4 regions of the Bacillus sp. UMB0893 genome follow, and region 1 is predicted to be linked to each of the others. Evidence: riboswitches for the same ligand, from Rfam matches in the RefSeq annotation. Region 1 holds a riboswitch; each other region holds the start of a gene.

Region 1 (3,558 bases):
TTTAAACCGCAATCCGGGTTGACCCAAAAGAGCTCGGGATCTAACACTTGCAGGGCTCTTTCAATATTTTTGACCAGCTCTTCTGCTGTCGGCACTCTCGGACTATGAATATCATAGACACCAAGTCCAATGCCTTTTTCATATGAGTATTTCTCAAAAGAATCAATAAGTTCACCGTGACTTCTTGATGTTTCAATCGAAATCACATCTGCATCTAAAGCATCGATTGCTTCGATAATATCTTCAAAATTAGAATAACACATATGAGTATGAATTTGTGTGTCCGGCTGAACGGACGCAGTTGAACGTTTAAAGGCTGTTACTGCATTTGATAAGTACTGCTCCCAGTTCTGCGTTTTTAATGGGAGACCTTCGCGGATAGCAGGTTCATCCACTTGAATCATCGCAATTCCTGCCTGTTCAAGAGCTTCAACCTCTTTACGGATACTGAGCGACAATTGGTTGAGCACATCCGTTTTAGGAATATCATTTCGCACGAATGACCAGTTTAAGATTGTAACAGGACCCGTCAGCATTCCTTTAACTGGTTTATCAGTCAAACTTTGAGCGAAAATGGTTTCTTTTACTGTCATCGGCTCCTCAAGTAAAACATCTCCGTAAATAACTGGCGGTCTGACACACCGCGAGCCATAGGATTGAACCCAGCCAAACGTTGTAATCGCAATTCCAGTTAACTTTTCGCCAAAAAATTCTACCATATCAGTTCGTTCAAACTCTCCGTGAACAAAAACGTCTAATTCCAGATTTTCCTGAATATCAATCCATTTTTTTATTTCTTGTTCTATATAATGATTATATTGCTCATCTGAACGTTCTCCTTTTCTCCATTTTAACCGTTCAGCACGAACCTCTTTTGTTTGCGGAAAGCTCCCGATTGTCGTTGTAGGCAGCAGCGGAAGGTTAAATCGCTTGCTTTGAAGCTTTTTGCGAAGCTCAGCTTCGGGTCTTTCAGTTGTGAACGTATCTAACTGCTTCATCGCTTTCTCAACTTCGATCTGGTTTCTAAGTGAAGAAGAAGATAAATTCTCAGTCGCCTTATCGTAATCGGAAAGTGCTCCATCCTCAGCTTCAAAGTTTAAAAATCTCGTTAAAAGCTCTAGTTCAGCAAGCTTTTCATCTGCAAAAGAAAGACCTTCTTTGACAAGATGATCAAGATTCTCTTCGGATTTGACTGTCACCGGCACATGAATAAGACTGCATGAAGGCTGAAGGATCAATCGTTCCCGGTCAACTGTCTCTAGAATGCTGTTTACTAGTTTTACTGTATTTTGAAGGGGCGCTTTCCAAACATTTCGTCCATCAATAATGCCTGCAGCAAGTACTTTATCCTTTGGAAACCCAGCTGTTTTCAGCTTTTCCAGCGACGCTCCGCTGTCATGAATAAAATCAAGACCAATTCCATCTACCGGCAGACTAACTAGTTCGCTAAAGTGGTCAACAGTTTCAAAATAAGTCTGTACAAGAAGCTTTGTCTTTGTTACCTTTTTTCGAATGGTTCCATAAACAGTTTTTGCTTTTGCAAAAAGAGAAGCATCTGCAGCTGGTGTTACAAATACAGGTTCATCGATCTGAATCCATTCTGCACCTGCATCTGCAAGGTCCTGAAGCACTTGGATATAGAGAGGAATTAGTTTATCCAGGACGGATTCCTTATTCGTCCCTTTTGATAGAGTGATTAAAGTTAGCGGACCTACAATAACAGGCTTGCCGTTAATACCCAGTTCTTCTTTTGCCTCATGGTATAGCTTCAGCAGCCGATTATTTGTTAGCTTAGGTTTTGACTCATCAAGCTCAGGAACAATATAATGATAGTTTGTGTTAAACCATTTTGTCATTTCAGCTGCCACTTCTTCTTTACTTCCGCGGGCTATTTCAAAATATGTACGCAGTGAATTGGCATCTTTCTCTTTAAATCTTTCTGGAATCAAGCCGAATAAGACCGCCGTATCCAACACATGATCGTAATAACTGAAATCTCCAATCGGAATGAGATTAATGCCATTATCCTTTTGCTTCTGCAAATGAGTCAGTCTGATTTCTTTCATGGATTGTTCAAATTGCTCCTCGGATAAATCACCTCTCCAGAACGTTTCAAGCGTCTTTTTCCATTCTCTCTTTTCACCAATTCTCGGATAGCCTAAATTTGAATTTACAATGCTCATAGCCGTTCCCCCATTTCTTAACGTTACTCAACTTCAATGTGCATAAAAAAACTCTCTTGCATGAAGAGAGTTTGATGGACACAGTTAACTTGTGTTGAGACACAAGACAGGTTTCAACATATCGCATCACCCTCCCTATTTCGCGTAGGCATGAAGTGCATACGATAGGCAGGTCTCCTGACTCAGGTTCATTGTATTCTATTCCCTTCCCATTTTTCATTCGGAAAAACAGTGGGCTCTTATAGAATTCTCCCCATTACAGTGGCGCGACCGCGTCGGATTTTCACCGATCTTCCCTTTTAAGCTAAGACAGAATCTTCTTCTTGCCATTAGCACCTATCGCTTAAAAATATTAAATTTTTTAAATAAATGAATAATTGTTTTTAAGCATATCTGAAGTTTCGCTTTCGTGCAAGTATTTTATCGCAGATTATCTGACACTAAGACCATCAGAACAAAAGCGCAGGCGCCTTGGTCAGCGCAGGCATGGCAGATCCGCTCTGGCCGGGGAGGTTGGCGCGGTAGCTCGACGCAGATAACTTTATTTTATTTTCCACAATCTATTACCTTTTATTATTTCCTAAACTACAATTGAATTTTCAGCTTAGGGACTCTTCTGATATGCTTAGCACCTTCCACTTTGCAGCTTCATAGAATCCAAGATTCTTATAGAGATTTTCAGCTTCCGGGTTGTTATAAAACAAATATATAGACTTATTTTCTCCAGCCAGATCATGACAGATCGCCTGTATGACGTCTGATGCATAGCCCTTTCTGCGATAAACGAGCGGAGTAGCTACACCAACAATAATCGCTGTTTCACTGCTTTCGATGAAAACTCCAGCAGTCGACACCATTTTTCCTTCTTCCTCCCGGTAGAATACTATTAATTTGCCTGATTCAATGTTTTGAAAATGATCACTGGCAAAGAAATCCTCATTCGGGCCAATCATTTTATATTCATCGACCTCCATGAACAAGTCATATAGCCTCCTGCACTCTTCAAGGCTGGTAATCTTTTTGACCCCTTTTGGAAATTGCAAATCATAGGAACCGCTGTACCGAAGCATGCAGGATTCGCTTTCAAGATCCATTTTGAAGTGATCTTTAAAGCGATCGACTATTTCTTTTTTCCCAACAATTTTCCGGATGCCGCTTTCCTGAATGATCACTGTAAAATCACCCAATGGCAGATCTGGAACTGCGCAGTAATAATAGATTTTCTCTGGGTAAATCATCAAAATAGCATTCAAATGGCCCTCCTGATATTGACCGTAAATCATCATATGTTCTTCTGTTAAGTCTTCTATGATTAAGGCATTCAAGACATGATCTGTCTGTAATAACACAGCTGCATGAGAGTATTCTTCTTTAT
Region 2 (3,558 bases), on a different contig from region 1:
ATCGATATGTTTCTGTCTGGCAGCATTTTGTTTAATGCTCCACATTTGATCAATGAAATAGGCTGATTTATAGAACCAGGTTGTTTCAGCGTTTAGATCTGGTGCCGTAACTGGTATTTTATAATCCTTTTTCTCTTCTGCGTACATTTTTTGGAAAATCGGATCGATGCTTGCTGTACTGCCCGCAAGAATAGAAGTAGAAGCATTCGGAGCAACTGCCATTAAATAGCCATTGCGAAGCCCATTTTCCATGACTTGCTGCTTTAATTCATCCCACGGCAAATTTCCTGATGAATAATTTCTGCTTTCAAAATACTCGCCGCTATGCCATTTTGAACCTTCGAATACTGGATAGGATCCTTTTTCTGCAGCAAGGTTCATGCTTGCCTGGATGGTATAGAATGCGATCTCTTCATATAATTTGTCCGCATAGCGAACAGCTTCATCGTCTTCCCATTTCAAGCGTTTTAAAGCAAGCAGGTGATGCCAGCCGAATGTTCCCAGTCCAACTGCACGGTATTTTTGATTTGTCAGTTTAGCCTGCATAACAGGGATGTCATTTAAATCAATGACATTATCGAGCATTCTGACCTGTATGGCAATGAGACGCTCTAAGACTTCATCTGTGGCTGCTCTTGCCAGGTTAATAGATGATAAGTTGCAGACAACAAAGTCTCCAGGTGTTTTAACTGTGATGATTTTGCCGTCTTCTGTATATTGTTCATCCATCGTTGTTGCACTTTGATTTTGGGTAATTTCCGTACAAAGGTTGCTGCAATAAACCATGCCTTTATGGGAATTGGGATTGCTGCGGTTGACCTCATCACGATAGAACATGAACGGCGTACCTGATTCAAGCTGGCCTTTCATGATGCCTTTCATAATATCGATGGCCGGGACCGTTTCTTTTGATAGATCAGGATGGTTGACGCATTCCCAATATTTTTCGCGGAATGAACCAAAACCTTTCCCTTCATCGTAGAAATCTTCTAATGAAAAGCCCATTACTTTTCGGACTTCATGCGGGTCGAATAAATGCCATTCGCCTCGGTTTTCAGCCTGTTCCATGAAAAGATCAGGTAAGCATACTCCCGTAAATAAATCGTGTGTTCTTAAGCGTTCATCTCCATTGTTCAGCTTAGAATCAAGGAATGAGAAAATATCTTTATGCCAAACGTCCAAGTAGACGGCAATAGCTCCTTTCCTTTGGCCAAGCTGATCAACACTGACGGCTGTGTTGTTAAGCTGCTTCATCCATGGAATGACTCCGGAGGACACCCCTTTAAAGCCTTTAATATCACTTCCGCGGCTGCGGATTTTTCCTAAGTAAACTCCGATGCCGCCGCCTGATTTAGACAGATTGGCAATATCTGTATTGCTGTCAAAAATGCCTTGCAGACTATCATCTACTGTATCTATAAAACAGCTTGATAGCTGTCCAACAGGCTTTCCGGCATTTGACAATGTTGGTGTGGCAACCGTCATATAAAGATTGCTGAGTGCCCAGTAGGCTTCTTTAACAAGATGCAGGCGGTGCTCTGTTTTTTCTTTTGCCATTAGTGTCATGGCAATGACAAGATAGCGTTCCTGAGGCAATTCGTATATTTTTTTATCAAAATCTCTTGCTAAATAGCGATCAGACAAGGTGCGAAGGCCAATGTATGTAAAAAGCCTGTCTTTTTCAGGCTGAATGATTGCAGACAGATTTTCAATTTCCTCGGCGGAATATGCTTGCAGCAGGAGAGAGCTATAAATTCCTTTTTTCGACAAGGTTTCTACTAAATTTAAAAATGATCCATATCCTTCTGACTGTCCGCGATTGACTGCTGCTTCCCTATATAGCTTTCTTAAATAAATACGCGCACAAAAGTAAGTCCATTGCGGCTCGTGTTCGCTAATATTGGAAAGTCCCTCTAAGATTAGAAGATTAGTAATTTGAGCAGTGGCATAAGTGTCGCGTCCTTCTATGCTCTGTATAATTCTAGTGCTGTAAGCATCCAGGTCAAGCTCTGGAAAGTCTTGTCCGATTTCATCTATGAAATCTTTTAATCGTTGTTCAGAAAATGGAGCTTGTTCAAGAGTCAGTTCATTAAAAATAACAGTTGCCGTTTTGGTTGCCATGTGACATCCTCCTCACAAAATAAGAAAAAGCGGAAAGCCGCTGAATTTCTGTAAAAAAAAATCCGCTCAGGGACATGAGCGGATCAAACGATAGAATAAAAGGGTGTATTCCTATTATTAACCATCGTTTCATTTCCTCAATCCCCGAAGAATTCGAAACTAAAGCAAGTAATTGGCAGGTCTCCTGACTTGTGATCATTCTGTGCTGAGTCCTTCCCATACTTAAATCTCGTATAGTGGTATTCCCAGTTCGTCACACTTACAGTTGCGGGGACAGTTCCGGATTCTCACCGGATTCCCTTTTAAGCCATAAAAATGGCACCTTCGCTTGCTGTTGTTTTTCAATATGTAGTATGTTTGTTTTTTATTAATATCAATATGTTGTGTTGTTGGCTATTATTATCATAATGGACAGCTAAAGAAATTTCAACAGAAATTTTTTAGAACTTTAAATAAAAATTGAAAATTGTTTTACAGACCAACGTGTTTCATCATAACATAAAGAGAGGAAGTTTATCATTAATTAACAAAGGAGCCTTTAACATGTACATACTTTTAAACGGTGAATTCAAGCAGAAAAATGAAGTTTCCATTGATTTTGAAGACAGAGGCTATCAGTTTGGTGACGGTGTGTACGAGGTGATTCGAGTATACAATGGCACATTTTTTGCTATGAAAGAGCATATGGAACGATTCGTGAGAAGTGCAAACGAAATTAAGATCGCACTTCCACTGTCAGAAGAAGAGCTTTCAGTGCAGTTAAATGAGCTCCTTTTGAAAAATCAGGTGCAAGATGGAGCAGTCTACATGCAAATTACTCGAGGCGTAACAGGGAGGAAGCACCTTTTCCCAGGAAAAGACGTTAAGCCTCAAATTGTGGCTTATCCCATTCCTTGTTCAAAGCCTGTATCAGAGCAGGAAAAAGGAATTAAATTGCATTTGATGGAGGATGTCCGCTGGCTCCGATGCGACATAAAAAGTTTGAATTTACTTGGGAATGTTCTTGCCAAGCAGGAAGCATTTGAAAAAGGGGCATATGAAGCGCTGCTGCACCGGAGTGAGCATATAACGGAAGGATCTTCATCCAATTTTTACGGAATAAGGGACGGAGTAGTTTATACTCATCCTGCTAATAACTTGATCTTGAATGGCATCACACGAATGAAAGTCGTTGAGCTGTGTGAAAAAAACGGTTTAAAGCTTATCGAAGAAATGATCAAAGTAGAAGATCTTGTAAATCTTGATGAAGCTTTTATTACTTCAACAACAAGTGAAGTCATTCCTGTTATTGAGGTTGACTCAACGAAAGTCGGTAAGGGAGTACCTGGGCCGGTAACGAGGGAGCTTCAGCGGCTGTTTGAGGATATGATAATAAATGAAGAGAAAGTATTTGGAAAAGGCATTTAGGTATTTATTTTCCAATTAGAAAAACCGCTT
Region 3 (3,558 bases), 170 kb from region 1:
AGATATTGAGATTGAAAGACGGAATCAAATGGAAGAGAAATTAAGAAAAAAAATACATGACATAGCAGAATACCATGATTTAACCTATAAAATTATTGAAGATACAAATAGTGAACCCCGATATTGTTCTGAAAGAATTATGCAAGTCATGAGGAACGAAAGCAGTGAAATGGGATTAAAACCAATTGAATTAATGAGCGGACCCTTTCACGATTCACTGGCCATGTCCTACGAATGTGAATATGGAATGATCTTTGTTCGATGTAAAGACGGGATTAGCCATAATCCAAAAGAGTATTCAACAATGGAAGATATCTCACTTGGTGCAGAACTTTTGTATCGGACAGCAATAAAAATAGCGCTTGATAACGAATAGCCTCTTATCATTTTGCGGCATCTTTATCTGCAGACAATAATCGTCGGTATCCTAGTATTTAATAGGAGCTGACGATTTTTGTTTGTTAGATTCTTTACATAGGAATATTGAGATACTATTATGAAGATTAGGCTATCGATAAAACAGCTGAATTCAAACGTGAATTTAACGAAGAAAATGAATGATCCAACTATTGAAAGTGATGTGATGAATAGGATGGTAAAAAAAATCGCTCTATCATGGAGCGGCGGCAAAGATGGCTGTATGGCGCTCCATAAGCTTATACAACAAGGTCATGAGATTGTTTGTCTAATAACAACTGTACCAGCAGAGATCGGAAGAACGTTTGGCCATGGAGAAAAAATGGAAGCCATACAGTTTCAAAGCGAGGCATTAGGAATTCCGGTCCATTTCATAGAATGCACATTTGAAGGATATACGCAGAGTTTTATAGACGCACTTAAACACTTGAAGAAAAAATACAGCCTTACAAGTGCAGCTTTCGGGGATTTATATCTAGATGAACACCGCACCTGGGGAGAAAAGGTTACAGACTCAGCGGGAGTAGAAGCACTTTACCCGCTATGGATGGAGAAAAAGGAAGCAGCGCAAGCTCTTCAAGCATTTGCAAACAGCGGATATAAAGCAGTCATCATAAGAACTCAGAATGATGTGCTTGATGATACATGGCTTGGCAAGGAAATTGATCAGGAACTAATCGAAAGAATGCACTCACAGCCGATATGTCCTATGGGTGAGGCAGGTGAGTATCATACCTTTGTGTTTGATGGGCCATTATTTAAAAAGACGATTGAACTGAGATTTGGAGAGAAACTTCAAATGGAGACAACAACGCGCCTCGAGCTTGAGGATTTAACAATGATCTCTAAATAACCTGAATCAGATATTCTTTTGGAAGGCAAAAAAGAATTTGATGACATTTCCAGATGAATAGATTACAATGAACAAAAAAATATGATTCTTTAAAAGTGCCTAATTGCTAGGATAATAGGGAAACCGGTGAAAATCCGGTGCAGCCCCCGCTACTGTAAACGCAGATTCGTTTGAAATGCCCACTGACTTGAAGAGTCGGGAAGGGTCAAACGGAAATGAAGCGTGAAGCCAGGAGACCTGCTTTTAAAGTTTTTGCTTGTTTTTCGGTGGGAAGAATAAGTCAGGAACCCTTATTGTGCGTTTTATTTAGCTTATTAAAGGCCTTGACTGACTTCAGTTCAAGGTCTTTTTTATATTTATTATTAAAAGATGGGAGATGGATGGGTAACAGTGAATGATCAAAATGGAAGAATACTTGTTTATACGGGGAATGGCAAAGGTAAAACTACGGCAGCCATTGGACTTGCCGTTCGGGCGATTGGAAGAGATATGAAAGTCTCCATGCTGCAATTTATTAAATCACCTGATAGAACCTATGGAGAAAAAAATGTACTTGAAAAACTAAACGGTGCAGAAATCCATCAGCTCGGCGTTGGATTTACATGGACAAAAACACCTGATGAGCACCGGCAAGCGTTAAAATCTGCATGGAATCTTGCTAAGGAAAAAATTATGTGCGGGAAGTATAATCTCGTCATTCTCGATGAAATCAATAATGCACTGGCGATACATACTTTTCCGATAAATGATGTACTGCCGATTGAGGAAGTCATACATACGATTAAAAATCGTCCTCCACATGTTCATGTTGTTCTTACAGGAAGAGATGCAAAAGACGAAATAAAGGAGATCGCTGACCTTGTGTCTGTGATCAATGTGGAAAAGCACTACTATGATGAAGGTGTAGAGGCGATTTATGGGATTGAATATTGAGGCTTCGGATGAACAAGGTCTTTCTAAAACAATGAAGCTGATGATACAGGGCACACACTCCGATGCCGGTAAAAGCATGCTGGTCACTGCACTTTGCCGAATTTTTTATCAAGACGGATTTAAAACAGCACCTTTCAAATCACAAAATATGGCCTTAAACTCTTATATTACGAAAGATGGCAAAGAAATTGGCAGAGCCCAGGGTGTGCAGGCGGAAGCGGCTGCTATTGAAGCTACGACCGATATGAACCCTATTTTGATCAAGCCTTCCAAAGAAATGGAATCCCAAGTGGTTTTTCATGGGAAGCCATTTGCCAATATGAAAGCTGCCCAGTATAGAGAAGATTTTTTTCAAATAGGTTTGCGTGCGATTAAAGAGTCACTTCTAAATCTATCAAAAGACTATGAAGTTATCGTTATTGAAGGGGCTGGTTCTCCTGCTGAAATCAATTTAAATGATCGCGAGCTCGTAAATATGAGAGTCGCAGCTCTTTCAGATGCTCCTGTGATCCTAATTGGCGATATTGATAAAGGCGGCGTCTTTGCCAGTCTCGTAGGAACACTCCAGCTTCTTTCTCCAGAAGACCGAAAGCGGGTGACTGGAGTCGTCATCAATAAATTCAGAGGTGATCTATCATTGCTTCAGCCTGGACTAGACTGGTTTGAGGAGTATACTGGTCTTCCTGTGCTTGGGGTGATTCCATTTTTGCCTGATCTTGAAATTGATGGTGAAGATTCACTAGTGCTAAACCAGTATTCGCAAGGAACAAATAATGAGGCTGAGCTGGATATTGCGGTTCTCTCTTACCCAAGAATGTCTAACTTTACAGATATTGATCCATTAAGACTGGAGCCAGATGTAAATATCAGGTTTGTAAAAAAAGCTTCGCAGTTTGGAAATCCGGATTGCATTATTCTTCCGGGAACAAAAAACACGGCAGAAGATTTATTGTTTTTACAGCAAACAGGGCTCCTTGAAAAAATAAATTCTTCTTTCAAAAAAGGAATCTATATCGCAGGAATCTGCGGAGGCTTTCAAATGCTCGGGGATAAACTGATTGATCCAAATGGCATTGAATCCATTTATCAAGAGCTTGACGCAATCGGTATTTTCCCTATTCAAACAACATTATTTGCTGAAAAGAAAACAATCCGATCAGAAGGAATTTGTGCCATAAAAGATTATGAAAGCCTCCCTTTAACTGGATATGAAATACATATGGGACAATCGGAAACGCTCCAGCCCACCGAACCCTTTTCCGTTCTTTCAGGTGAAAATGAAGGCTGCTCGCTTCATAATGGACAAGTAATCGGTACGTATTTGCATGATGTTTTCCATAACGATGAGTTTAGAG
Region 4 (3,558 bases), on a different contig from region 1:
GTCGCAATCCCTCCTTGCAGTTCATGAAACAACAAAGAATACGACAAAGTATATTTTGCTTGCTGCCGGAATTGCGATCATTTTGACAACCATTTTCGCCTTTTTTCTCTCAACAAGAATCACTTATCCGCTTAGAAAAATGCGTGAAGTGACACAAGAGCTGACAAGAGGGAAATTTGATACAAAGGTGCCGATTTTAAGTCATGATGAGATTGGCGAACTTGCCATAGCCTTTAATCAAATGGGCCGACAGCTTAAATTCAACATTAATGCGCTCAATCAGGAAAAAGAGCACCTGACAAGCATTTTAAGCAGTATGGCAGACGGCGTAATCACGCTCAACATTGATGGCACGATTCTTGTAACAAATCCTCCTGCGGAACGGTTTTTACAGGCATGGTATTACGAGCAAAAAATGCAAATCAATGAAGGTGAGGAAATTCCGCCAGAAGCAAAAGAATTATTTCAGCGAGTGGTCAATACGGAGAAAGAGCATATCGTGGAAGTGAATTTGCAGGGCAGAAGCTGGGTCATGGTTATGAGTCCGCTATATAACCAGTCATATGTCCGCGGTGCGGTTGCGGTCCTCAGAGATATGACTGAGGAGAGAAGACTGGATAAGCTGAGGAAAGACTTTATTGCGAATGTCAGTCATGAGCTAAGAACACCGATTGCGATGCTTCAAGGATACAGCGAAGCCATTGTAGACGATATAGCAAGTTCTGAAGAGGAAAAGAAAGAAATTGCTCAAGTCATTTACGATGAGTCACTTCGTATGGGAAGACTCGTGAACGATCTTCTTGACCTCGCCCGAATGGAAGCTGGACATATTACTCTAAATTATGAGGAAATCTCCATCCATGAATTTATAGAAAAAATTAATCGTAAATTTCAGGGGCTGGCAAAGGATAAGAAAATTTCTTTATCCTCATCTGTCATCTTAGTTGAGCCGGAATTTGTGCTTGATCCTGACAAGATTGAACAAGTCCTTACCAATTTAGTTGATAATGCCATTAGACATACGCTTGAAGGCGGTTCTGTCGAAATTCATGTACAGAGTGTGTCTCACGGAATAAAAATCGATGTGAAGGATACCGGTACAGGAATTGTGGAGGAAGATTTGCCATTTGTGTTTGAACGATTTTATAAAGCAGATAAAGCAAGAACAAGAGGCCGTTCTGGAACTGGTTTGGGTCTTGCGATTGCAAAAAATATCGTAGATGCACATTTAGGAACGATAACAGTGCACAGCAAAGTAAATGAAGGCACAACCTTCAGCTTCTATCTGCCACGAAAAAGCGATGATTCTGAAAGAATGTGACGAAAATTCTTGTTTCATAAGGAACACCGTCTGAATTTTCTGTTGAAGCTGTGAGGATTTTTTTGTAAAATAATACTGAATTAACATAATTAAATATTTTGAGATATAGGTGCTTGCCGCTTAATAGGGAATCAGGTGAAAAGCCTGAACTGTCCCCGCAACTGTATTTGCCGACGACCTGAAAATATCCACTGTATAATCCAATGGCATAGCTATGCTGTTTGTTGTATGGGAAGGATCAGTTAGAATGAAGCAATAGTCAGTAGACCTGCCTAATCTCTTACAAAGTTTGTATTCTTCGGGGGTTGAGCATAGAGACGGCAAGATTCTGTCTTTGCATTCACCTTCAGAATCTTCATATGCCGTTTTTAAGCCCATCCTCCAAGATGGGCTTTTTCATTTTTTGTTTTAAGCTATACAATATAGATGGATACATAAAAGGAGAGATTGTTTGTGAAAAAGGTTTTTGGGTTACTAGGAATATTACTTTTAATGGTAATGGGGGCTTGTGCAAATACTGCAGAAGAGCCTAAAAAAGAAACATCAAATTCAGAGCAGGCAGCTGAAAATAAGGAAACAGCTGAAGAAACAAAAGCCACTGTTGCCTTGACTAAAAACAATATGGAAGAGGAAGTCGATTCAAAAGAAGTTGCCATCAAAGAAGGACAGACTCTTATGGATGTCATGAAAGAAAACTTTGAAGTGGAAGAAGCCGGGGGTTTTATTAACGGCATCGATGGAATCAAGGCTAGCGAGAGCGAAAAAACATACTGGCATCTTGTCGTTAATGGTGAAGATGCGATGACAGGTGCAAATGAAATCGAGCTTAAAGATGGAGATAAAATAGAATTTGATTTAAGAAATTATGAGTAAGCCGGGAGCTCAGAATGACGACTAGAAGAATCAGTCTGCTTTCGTTATTGATAGCATTATCAGTGATAGGGAGACTGGCATTTCAATTTGTTCCAAACATCCAGCCAATGACCGCCATCATCATCATTACTTCGATTTTGATTGGTCCTATTAACGGAATCATCGTAGCTGTATTAGGCTGCTTCGTCAGTAATTTGCTGCTCGGTATGGGAATGTGGACGATCTGGCAAATGCTGGCCTGGGGCGCGGTTGCATTGATCTCAGGTGTTTTAGGGAAATATATTACATCAAAAAGACTCTTTGTTTTTACACCAGTTGCCGTGCTGTCTGGATATTTCTTTGGATTTGTTGTGTCTCTGAATATGTTTGTTTTAACAGAAAATGGTTTAGCTTATTATCTGGCGGGATTGCCATTTGATACAGCGCATGCAATTGGAAATGGCATCTTCTTTATCGTGCTGTACCCTGTCATGTACAAAACGTTTCAGTATTTCTTGAATAAAAAGGATTTTGGCATAACTATGCAGTAAACTTAAAAGAGCGACGTGTCGCTCTTTTCTTATATAAAAGCTCTGTTCGCATTGATTGTTGCTTTGCCTGTGGTTATTGCATAAGCACTGCCGTAACTAGTGTAAAAAGTCTAAAACCCGATTTTTTACTCACTTGCAAAAGCTACAATGTTTACGAAAAGAGCCTATAAAAATAAAGGGGCTGTTTTAAATGAACTTATATACACGAACCGGCGATAAAGGAAAAACAAGCATTATAGGAGGACGGGTCGATAAAGATGATTTAAGAGTCGAAGCATACGGCACAATTGATGAAGTCAATTCATTTGTAGGACTTGCGATGACATGGCTTCAGGGGGGAAACCTGATTGATCTGTATCATGAATTTGAAAAGATACAGCATGAGCTATTTGATTGCGGCAGCGATCTCGCCGTTATTCATGGCAAGCAGAAACATCCGTATAAAACAACGGCTGACATGGTTGCATTTCTGGAAGAAAGAATTGATCAATATACCGCAGAAGCACCTCCATTACAGCGTTTTATCCTTCCAGGCGGCACACAGGCAGCATCGGCTATTCACATCGCAAGAACAGTAGCAAGACGTGCAGAACGGTGCATTGTATCCTTGCAGAAGCAAACAGAGATTAATGATCAAGTTTTAACCTACATGAATAGGCTCTCAGACTATTTCTTTGCAGCTGCAAGAGTGGCAAATGCACGGCTCGGTTCTAAAGATGTCGAATACGAAAGAAGCGCAATCGTTTTTACAAAGCCCAAACAGTCATAAAAAAGTTGGAAAATGAGGAAGGCAGCACCTTCCTTTTTGTTTTGCGTCATTATATAGTTAAAGTT

What was found. A riboswitch is a leader RNA that binds a small molecule or an ion and turns the genes downstream of it on or off. The one in region 1 is predicted to bind cobalamin.
Region 2: another riboswitch for cobalamin. It lies ahead of CYJ36_RS12645 (ribonucleoside-diphosphate reductase subunit alpha); the one in region 1 lies ahead of metE (5-methyltetrahydropteroyltriglutamate--homocysteine S-methyltransferase).
Region 3: another riboswitch for cobalamin. It lies ahead of CYJ36_RS06525 (cob(I)yrinic acid a,c-diamide adenosyltransferase); the one in region 1 lies ahead of metE (5-methyltetrahydropteroyltriglutamate--homocysteine S-methyltransferase).
Region 4: another riboswitch for cobalamin. It lies ahead of CYJ36_RS15690 (DUF4430 domain-containing protein); the one in region 1 lies ahead of metE (5-methyltetrahydropteroyltriglutamate--homocysteine S-methyltransferase).

The regions. Positions count from the first base shown of each region.
Region 1 is NZ_PKLB01000002.1:341,670-345,227, forward strand. It holds gene metE (5-methyltetrahydropteroyltriglutamate--homocysteine S-methyltransferase) at 1-2,183, opposite strand, end outside; cobalamin riboswitch at 2,334-2,538, opposite strand; gene CYJ36_RS07345 (GNAT family N-acetyltransferase) at 2,783-3,558, opposite strand, start outside.
Region 2 is NZ_PKLB01000005.1:172,240-175,797, reverse strand. It holds gene CYJ36_RS12645 (ribonucleoside-diphosphate reductase subunit alpha) at 1-2,121, opposite strand, end outside; cobalamin riboswitch at 2,278-2,462, opposite strand; gene dat (D-amino-acid transaminase) at 2,665-3,528, shown strand.
Region 3 is NZ_PKLB01000002.1:175,547-179,104, reverse strand. It holds gene CYJ36_RS06535 (M20 family metallo-hydrolase) at 1-376, shown strand, start outside; gene CYJ36_RS06530 (diphthine--ammonia ligase) at 497-1,270, shown strand; cobalamin riboswitch at 1,347-1,529, shown strand; gene CYJ36_RS06525 (cob(I)yrinic acid a,c-diamide adenosyltransferase) at 1,640-2,203, shown strand; gene CYJ36_RS06520 (cobyric acid synthase) at 2,187-3,558, shown strand, end outside.
Region 4 is NZ_PKLB01000007.1:48,646-52,203, forward strand. It holds gene CYJ36_RS15685 (ATP-binding protein) at 1-1,321, shown strand, start outside; cobalamin riboswitch at 1,411-1,611, shown strand; gene CYJ36_RS15690 (DUF4430 domain-containing protein) at 1,775-2,194, shown strand; gene CYJ36_RS15695 (ECF transporter S component) at 2,209-2,724, shown strand; gene CYJ36_RS15700 (cob(I)yrinic acid a,c-diamide adenosyltransferase) at 2,915-3,493, shown strand.